DNA from 4 places in the Streptomyces sp. NBC_00258 genome. Region 1 is predicted to be linked to each of the others. Evidence: riboswitches for the same ligand, from Rfam matches in the RefSeq annotation. Region 1 holds a riboswitch; each other region holds the start of a gene.

Region 1 (2,191 bases):
TGCCCGCCCCCTCACAGATCACCGCGTCATACGTGCCCCGCAACTCGGCGAGGCACTCCAGGACGGTCCCGAGGAGCTGTTCCTGACGGCCGCCGTGATAGCCGCGGGCGCTCATCTCCCCGACGGGTCTGCCCATGAGGACGACCTGGCTGCTCCGGTCGCTGCCGGGCTTGAGCAGCACGGGATTCATCAGCGCGGTGGGCTCCACGCGCGCGGCCTGCGCCTGCATGGCCTGCGCCCGGCCGATCTCGGCGCCCTCCCGCGTGACGAACGAGTTGAGCGACATGTTCTGCGCCTTGAAGGGCGCGACCTTGACGCCCTGGCGCACCAGCCACCGGCAGATCCCGGCGGTCACGACGCTCTTGCCCGCGTCGGAGGTGGTGCCGGCGACGAGCAGGCCCCCACCTGTGCCCCCGCTCGTACCCCGGCTCATGACGTACGCCCCTTCGTGCGAAGGCCGTTGACGAGGAGCCGCCCGGCGACACTCACGCCGAGCGCGAGCCAGCCCACGCGCCGCGAGAGCCGTACGGCCCGCTCGATGTCGCCGACCTCCACGGCCCGCCCCTCGCCGTTGAGCACGGGCCGGTGCTCGACCCTTCCGGCGTACGAGAGCGTCCCGCCCAGCCGCACGCCGAGCGCCCCCGCGAACGAGGCCTCGACGGGCCCGGCGTTGGGGCTCGGATGCTTGGCGGCGTCGGCACGCCAGGCGCGTACGGCCCCGCGCGGATCGGTTCCCGCGACGGCCGCGAGGACGGCGGTGAGCCGCGCTCCCGGCCACCCCGCGACGTCGTCGAGCCGCGCGGAGGCCCACCCGTACCGCCGGTACTTGGCGGACCTGTGCCCGACCATCGCGTCGAGCGTGTTCACGGCACGGAATCCGACGAGCCCCGGCACACCGGCCGCGGCACCCCACACGAAGGCGCCCACGACGGCGTCGGAGGTGTTCTCGGCGACGGACTCCACGACGGCCCGGGCGATCCCGTCGGCGTCCAGCGCCTGCGGATCCCGCCCGCAGAGATGAGGCAGCCGCTCCCGGGCCACCTCGACGTCCCCGGCGGCGAGCGCCCCGCCGACGGCCCGGGCCTCACGCCCGAGCGAAGTCCCGCCGACGACGGACCAGGTGGCGGTGGCGGTCAACGCGACGGACGCGACGCGCGAGGCACGCACGGAGCGGGCGGCGAGCGCCGCGAGTCCGGTGGCACCGCCCACGCAGACGGCGGTGTGCAGCGCACCCCACCCCCGGTGGTCCCGCCACAGCACCCGCTCCACGGCGCCCGCGGTCCGTCCGAACGCGGCGACCGGATGCCCCCGGCGGGGATCGCCGAGCAGCAGGTCACCGAGGAGGCCGGCGGCGGCGCCGTACGCGAAGACGCGATCGGCACTCATCGGTTCAGCCGACCGTCAGGTCGGGTACAACCGTCGCTCGAAAGGCACTTGGGCAGCCGCGCATGGCGATTTGTCCTCACTCAGGGTGTCCACGCCCTGGTTCGACGAGACCGACGGCGAGAGTTCCTGGCTCCCGGGGGATCGATTCCCCGGTAACAGTGGCGGGACCGCGCCGGATTCGCACCGGCTTCCTCTCCTGCCGCCGTACATGGCTCCGGCAGTCCACCACGCCCACGAACACCCGTCAACTTGCTGTTGACCTGCGACGGGAGAGTGTGCTGAGGCCCACACACGGACACGACTCCGCCCCGCCGACCGGGGGGTCGGCGGGGCGGAGTCGTGAGGTGCGGAGGCGCTGTACGCGTCAGGCGACGATCAGATAGATCCCGTACGTCACCGCCGCCGCGCACGCGGCGAAGCAGGCGTACGCGCCCGTGACCGCGAGGGTCGCTGTGCCGCCCTGGGCGGAGGCGGACTCGCGCTTGGAGAGGCCGACGATGCCGAGGGTGAAGAGGCCCACGAGGGCGACGGTGACGATGAGGCTGACTCCGAAGACGGAGCCGAGGGCTGCCCAGTCGATCTTCATGCTGTGGGTTCCTTACACCGTGGCCGGGCGGGCGGGCTCGGTGGCGTCCGGGCCCGGGATGGTGGTCTTGAACTCGTCGGCCGTGGCGACCGTGCCCGCAGGCGGCGGGGTGACGGCGGCGATGGCGGTGGTCACGACGCCCGCGGGCTCGCCTTCGACGTCGTTCACGTTGTCGCGGGTGACCGGCTGGCGGCGGGAGAGGACCCAGATGACCGCCGA
Region 2 (2,191 bases), 5.7 Mb from region 1:
TGGCGGCGAGTTCGCCGGTGATCGCGCCCGTGCCCTGGGCCAGACCCTTGGCGAGGGTCACGATCTCGGCGGTCTTCTGCCGGGCGAAGGCGAGCCAGCGCAGGATCTGCGGCTCGATGTCCCGTTCGGCGGTGGCGTCGAGCGGCACGTGGAGCAGTGAGCAGGACGCGGCCACGTCGACCCGGTCGGCCAGCCCCAGCAGGGTGCCGAGCGTGGCCAGGGACTTCTCCAGGTCGTTGACCCAGATGTTGCGCCCGTTGACCACGCCCGCGACCAGGCGCTTGCCCGGCAGTCCGCCGACGGCGGCGAGCGCGTCCAGGTTGGCGGCGGCCGCCTCGGTGAAGTCGAGGGCGAGGCCGTCGACCGGGGCCTTGGCGAGCATCGGCAGGGCGTCGCCGAGCCGGTCGAAGTAGGAGGCGACCAGCAGCTTCGGACGGTCGGTGAGCGCGCCGAGGTCGCGGTAGGCGCGGGAGGCGGCGTTCAGTTCGGCGGGCGTACGGTCCTGGACCAGGGCCGGTTCGTCGAGCTGCACCCACTCCGCGCCCGCCGCCCGCAGATCGGAGAGGACCTCGGCGTACACCGGCAGCAGTCGGTCCAGCAGGGTCAGCGGGTCGAAGTCGGCGGCCACACCGGGTGCGGGCTTGGCGAGCAGGAGATAGGTGACGGGCCCGACGAGGACCGGCCGGGCGGTGAGGCCGAGGGCGAGGGCTTCGCGGAGCTCGGCGACCTGCTTGGCGGAGTCGGCCGTGAAGACGGTGCCCGGGCCCAACTCCGGGACCAGATAGTGGTAGTTGGTGTCGAACCACTTCGTCATCTCCAGCGGCGCCACGTCCTGGGTGCCACGGGCCATCGCGAAGTAGCCGTCGAGCGCGTCGGCCTCGACCGCGGCGCGGTGGCGGGCGGGGATCGCGCCGACCATGACGCTGGTGTCCAGGACATGGTCGTAGTACGAGAAGTCGCCGGTCGGCACTTCGTGGACGCCGGCCTCGGAAAGCTGCTGCCAGTTGCTGCGGCGCAGTTCGGCGGCGGTGGCCCGGAGGGCGTCGGCGTCGACGCGGCCCTTCCAGTACCCCTCGATAGCCTTCTTCAGTTCCCGGCCCATGCCCTGACGGGGGTAGCCGTACACGGTGGCCCGTGCCGCCGCGGCTGCGGACTTCGATGTCACGGAACTCTCCTTCGCGAGATGTCTCCCTGAGATCCCGGCGACGGGACGTGAGCGCGAAGGGGTGACGAACCCGGCGGAAGTACCTCGCGCGGCAAGGCGCGGTCGTCCACCGGATATGTACGCCGACCCGCCCACGAGGTCACCGGGATGTCCGTACGCGATCGGTCACGCACGGGCAGATGGCAGGTCTTCGGACTCGCGAGCACGTCCTCCGTACGGAGGACACCTACTGGCCGTCGCTTCCCAGGCCCCGCTTCTCGGGGTCCAGTGCGTTTGACGGCGGTCGTTCCCGCTCACCGCTGCGGGGCAGTCCCGGATTCCCACCGGGTTCCCTCTTACGACGCATCCCGCCTGGCGGACGGGGCGAACCAGCTGCACCGGTCAGCCTAGGGGGCGCGGCCTCGCGACGTGAAACGTTTCCCATATGCCGGACGGCCGTACGAGACACCGCCCAGGTGAACCGGACGGGCGTGGAGCGGTTGCCCGGTCCGGCTCAGCCCGTGTTGCCGCCGAACGCCCGAAGAATGCGCTCGGCGGCGAGCGTGGCCGTCAACTCGCCGTTCCTGACCCGCTGTTCGAGATCGGGTCCGAGGGCGCGCACGGCGGGGTCGGCGTGCAGGCGGCCGAGGAGTTCGTCGCGCACCATCGTCCAGGTCCAGTCGACCTGCTGGTCACGGCGTTTGGCGGCGAGACGGCCGGACGAGTCGAGAAGCGTACGGTGCTGTTCGAGACGCTCCCAGACCGTGTCCAGGCCCGTCGACTCACGGGCGCTGCAACTCAGCACCGGTGGCGTCCAGGCGGCGTCGGCGGGATGCATCAGCCGCAGCGCACCCGCCAACTCCCTTGCCGCGCCCCGGGCGTCGCGCTCGTGCGGGCCGTCCGCCTTGTTGACGGCGATCACGTCCGCCAGCTCCAGGACACCCTTCTTGATGCCCTGCAACTGGTCCCCGGTACGGGCGAGCGTGAGGAGCAGGAAGGAGTCGACCATGTTCGCGACGGCGGTCTCGGACTGGCCGACACCGACCG
Region 3 (2,191 bases), 790 kb from region 1:
GGCGCCCGAGGACACCCCGAGGACGAACGGGTCGGCGAGCGGGTTGCGCAGCAGGGACTGCATCACCGCACCGCACACGGCGAGTCCGGCCCCGCACACGGCCGCCAGGAGCGTGCGCGGCAGCCGCAGCTCCCAGACGATCCCGTCCCGGATCGGGGTCAACTCCGAGCTGCCCCAGCCGAGATGGGACGCGACCACGGACCAGACGTCGCCGACCCGGATGTCCGCGGGACCGATGGTGATCGCGAAGGCGACGGACACGAGGAGCAGGGCGACGCCCGCGGCGATGAGCAGTCCCAGACGCGGCCGTGTCACCCGGCGAGCCCGAACTCCCGCAGGGCGGAGGCGACTTGCTCGACGCCCTCGACCGTGCGGATGGTCGGGTTCATCGCCTGCCCGCTGAGCAGGACGTACCGCTTCTTCTTGACGGCGGTCATGTTCCTGGTGACCGGGTCGGACTCCAGGAACTCGATCTTCTTCTTCGCGGACTCGGCGGTCTGCGACTTGCGCGTCAGATCGCCGATGACGAGCACGTCGGGGTCGCGGTCGGCGACGGTCTCCCAGTTGATCTGGGGCCACTCCTCGTGCGTGTCGTCGAAGACGTTCTTCGCGCCGAGGGTCCGGGTGATGACGCCGGGCGCACCACAACAGCCCGCCATGTAGGGCGAGTCGGAGTTGGCGAACCAGTACAGGAGGGTGACGTCGGAGGCGTCGATCCCCGAAGTGGCCTTCTTCATCCGCTGTTTGAGATCGGCGACGAGTTGCTCGCCCCGCTTCTCGACGCCGAACACCTCGGCCAGGTCGCGCACTTCGCCGTAGATGGCGTCGATGCCGAGGGCCTTCTTCCGCGCGCCGTCGCCGCCCGAGGCGTTGTCCTTGCCGACGCAGTCGGAGGGCGAGACGTAAGCGGGCACACCGAGCTTCTCGAACTGCTCCCGGGTGGCCACGCCGCCCTTGCCGAGTGTCGACACGAACGAGGCGGCGACGAAGTCGGGATCGGCGTCCAGGACCCGTTCGAAGGAGGGATTGTTGTCGGCGATCCGCTCCACCTTCGCGTTCGCCTTCGCCAGGCCCTTCATCACCGGGTCGGTCCAGGTGGCGGTACCCGCCATACGGTCCGCGAGGCCGAGCGAGAGCATGATCTCGGTGGTGCCCTGGTTCAGGGAGACCGCCCGCTCGGGCGGGGACTCGACGCGTACGGTCTGTCCGCAGTTGTCGAGAGTGACGGCGGCCTTGGAGTCCGTGTCGGAGGACGAGTCCCCCGAACCGCAGCCGGTCAGCAGGAGAGCTCCGGACAGGACGAGGGCAGCGGGGCGGGCAAGACGTGCGACAGGCACGGGAGTTCCTCAGGCGTCGAGGGCTCGAACGCGGAGCCCGGTCGTACGGTGCTCCCCCGTCGGCACGTGACCGCGGAGGCCGCCAGCAGGTCTTCGGACTCGGGGTCACCCGGACGAGGCGCCTTCCCGGACCGTCGTTCCGATCCAGTGGCCGATGCCACGCCCGTCACCCTCACCGCTGCGCGTCAGCTCCGGATTCCCACCGGATTCCCTGACCCACGTACATGGGTTCGACTGGCCTCGGCAAGCTATCACGGCGGATGTCGCGGACCGGCGGGCGGACCTGCAGTGCGGCGCCCCATCGGCCGCTCCACCTGTTCCGGCGGTGTTCACGGCCACGCCACACCCCGGCTCACACCCCCGCCCCTGCGGCCTGAATGAGTGGTTCCGCTAGTTGAGTCTCTCGGAGGCACCGGAGGGCCGCCCCATGACCGGGACCGAAACAGCGGGGACCGCATCCACTCCCCCGCCCTCGCCCACACCCGCTTCCCCATCCCTGCCCCCGTCCCCATCGCCGTCTCCGTCTCCGTCTCCGTCTCCGTCCGCATCCTCGATCAACCGTCGTCGCTTTCTACTCGCGTCCGGTGCCGTCGCCGCGGGAGCGACCGGAGGAGCGGCTGCCGTCTTCCCACGGCAGCGCCCGGCCCCCTCCGCGCAGGCCGCCGCGGCGAGTGCCGCCCCGCAGCCGCCCCTCGCCACCCGAGCTGCCCGACGGCCGGCGCGACGCGCGGCCCCGTACGCGGCGACCACCCTGGAGACGACGGCCCGCCTCGGCGGCCGCGCGCACACCGGCGCCTACCGACGGCTGGTCTCTGGCCCCGGATGGCCCGTGGTCGTACGCGGGGATCTCGCGC
Region 4 (2,191 bases), 4.5 Mb from region 1:
GGCGAGCCCCCGGTCCTCAGCCTTGCGGTAGGCAGCGTCGAATTCCTCGCCCCACAGGTCGACCAGCTCGGGCACGTCGGCCGGCGAGAACAGCGACCAGACGCGGTCCTCGTTCACCCGGCGCATGAACTCGTCCGGGATCCAGTGCGCGAGGTTCAGGTTGTGCGTACGCCGGGCGTCCTCACCGGTGTTGTCGCGCAGCTCCAGGAACTCCTCGATGTCGGAGTGCCAGGTCTCCAGGTAGACCGCGGCCGCGCCCTTGCGCCGGCCGCCCTGGTTCACGGCGGCGACCGAGGCGTCGAGTGTCTTCAGGAACGGGACGATGCCGTTGGAGTGCCCGTTCGTCCCCCGGATCAGGGAACCGCGCGAGCGGACACGGGAGTACGCGATGCCGATGCCGCCCGCGTGCTTCGAGAGGCGGGCCACCTGGTGGTAGCGGTCGTAGATGGAGTCCAGCTCGTCCAGCGGGGAGTCGAGGAGGTAGCAGGACGACATCTGGGGGTGCCGCGTACCGGAGTTGAAGAGCGTGGGGGAGGACGGCAGGTAGTCGAGGCGGCTCATCAGCCGGTACAGGGCGGCCACTTCGTCGACCGAGCGGGACGTGTCGTCCTCGGCGAGGCCGCTCGCCACGCGCAGCATGAAGTGCTGGGGCGTCTCGATGACGGACCGCGTGATCGGGTGCCGCAGCAGATACCGGCTGTGCAGCGTGCGCAGGCCGAAGTAGCCGAAGCGGTCGTCGCCTTCGAGGTCGATCAGCGCGTCCAGACGGGCCGCGTGGGTCCGTACGAACTCGGCGGTGCGGTCGGCGATCAGGCCCTCGCGGTGGCCGACCGCGACGGACTCGGAGAAGGAGCGGACCCCCTGCGAGGCGGCCTCCTCGGCGATGCCGATCGTCAGCAGGCGGGCGGCCAGCTTCGAGTACACGGGGTCCTCGGAGATGAGGCCCGCGGCCGCCTCCGTGGCCAGCTCGCGCAGCTCCGCGGTGATCCCGTCGGCCCCGACGGAGGACCGGCCGCGCAGCGCGGCGGCGGCGACCCTGCCGGGATCGGCGTCGGGAAGGTCGGCGGTGAGGTCGGCCAGGGTCCGCAGCAACACGGTTCCCGGTCCGTCGGCCTCGGCCCTGTCCTGCTGGTACTGGGGCGCTTTCGCTGAGACCGGATCGGCTGGCGCGATGGTCACGTGGGGCTCTCCCTCGCTCGGCACGGAGCCTGCGGGGAGAGGGGTTCGGGGCACACGGGGGTACACGCTCTGCGCAGCGGTACGCCGCGTCCACCGGCCCACTCCGCGAGGCCCGGACGTCATGGCACCCGGGCCGGATGGCCTGGGCACGCTGTCGGCAGGTCCTCGGACTGACCAGGCGCACGGCTCTCCTCCAGGGACAGACATGCACAAGTACACCGTTGCGGGACAGTTCCGGATTTGCACCGGATTCCCCTGCGGCGACAGCGAGCATGAGCATACATCTTGTGCCGGGCTCGGGAAGCACCCCCACATGTTGTGTCGTGTCGGCTTCGGAGGGTGTCAGAGTGTCAACTCGTAGGTGAGCAGCATGATGTCGTCGAGGTCCGGGACCGGGTTCCAGTCGCGGTCGGGGGCGCGGGTGAAGCCGAGGCGTCCGTAGATGCGGTGGGCGCTGTGCATGGTGCGCTGGGTGGACAGCACGACGCGTACGCAGCCGTGCGTGGCCCGGGCGCGGTCGACGCAGGCGCGTACGAGGGCCTCGCCCGCTCCGTGCCCGCGGGCCTCCGTGGCGACCGCCAGCATCCGTATCTCGGCCTCGCCCTCGCGCGCGATGTCGGCCATCGGCCCGCCGGACGGGACGAAGGTCACGCCGCCGACGACCCGCTCGCCCGCCCCTGCCCCCAGCACGGCCACCAGCACGTCGGCGGCCGCGGCCCGCTTCGCGACGTCCCGCAGCTCGCCCAGATACTCGTCGCTCTCGCCGAAGTCGAGGAGCCCGTCCCCGAGATAGGCCTGCGCGGTGATCTCGCCCACAGCCTCGTACTCCTCGGGCCTCGCCCGCCTGATCACGATGTCCATGCCTGGCAGTGTGCCCGAGGGGTACGACGAGGGGCTGCCGAGTTTCTCGCGTACCGGTACCGGTACCGGCGTCGGGGGCGTCGCGCCGGTGCCAGGGACGTCCGAGGCGGCGGGCTCAGGCCACGGCCGGCCACTGCGGGAGGGTCGTGAC

The links. A riboswitch is a leader RNA that binds a small molecule or an ion and turns the genes downstream of it on or off. The one in region 1 is predicted to bind cobalamin.
Region 2: another riboswitch for cobalamin. It lies ahead of metE (5-methyltetrahydropteroyltriglutamate--homocysteine S-methyltransferase); the one in region 1 lies ahead of OG718_RS40500 (cobalamin biosynthesis protein).
Region 3: another riboswitch for cobalamin. It lies ahead of OG718_RS44025 (ABC transporter substrate-binding protein); the one in region 1 lies ahead of OG718_RS40500 (cobalamin biosynthesis protein).
Region 4: another riboswitch for cobalamin. It lies ahead of OG718_RS20330 (ribonucleoside-diphosphate reductase subunit alpha); the one in region 1 lies ahead of OG718_RS40500 (cobalamin biosynthesis protein).

What each region holds. Positions count from the first base shown of each region.
Region 1 covers NZ_CP108081.1:9,094,308-9,096,498, forward strand. Annotated here, with positions in the region: gene OG718_RS40495 (cobyric acid synthase) at 1-433, opposite strand, end outside; gene OG718_RS40500 (cobalamin biosynthesis protein) at 430-1,386, opposite strand; cobalamin riboswitch at 1,485-1,628, opposite strand; gene OG718_RS40505 (hypothetical protein) at 1,751-1,972, opposite strand; gene OG718_RS40510 (inorganic phosphate transporter) at 1,985-2,191, opposite strand, start outside.
Region 2 covers NZ_CP108081.1:3,369,560-3,371,750, reverse strand. Annotated here, with positions in the region: gene metE (5-methyltetrahydropteroyltriglutamate--homocysteine S-methyltransferase) at 1-1,165, opposite strand, end outside; cobalamin riboswitch at 1,330-1,553, opposite strand; gene meaB (methylmalonyl Co-A mutase-associated GTPase MeaB) at 1,659-2,191, opposite strand, start outside.
Region 3 covers NZ_CP108081.1:9,886,980-9,889,170, reverse strand. Annotated here, with positions in the region: gene OG718_RS44030 (FecCD family ABC transporter permease) at 1-315, opposite strand, end outside; gene OG718_RS44025 (ABC transporter substrate-binding protein) at 312-1,337, opposite strand; cobalamin riboswitch at 1,405-1,591, opposite strand; gene OG718_RS44020 (TIGR03767 family metallophosphoesterase) at 1,765-2,191, shown strand, end outside.
Region 4 covers NZ_CP108081.1:4,591,695-4,593,885, reverse strand. Annotated here, with positions in the region: gene OG718_RS20330 (ribonucleoside-diphosphate reductase subunit alpha) at 1-1,179, opposite strand, end outside; cobalamin riboswitch at 1,319-1,459, opposite strand; gene OG718_RS20325 (GNAT family N-acetyltransferase) at 1,522-2,040, opposite strand; gene OG718_RS20320 (nucleoside hydrolase) at 2,156-2,191, opposite strand, start outside.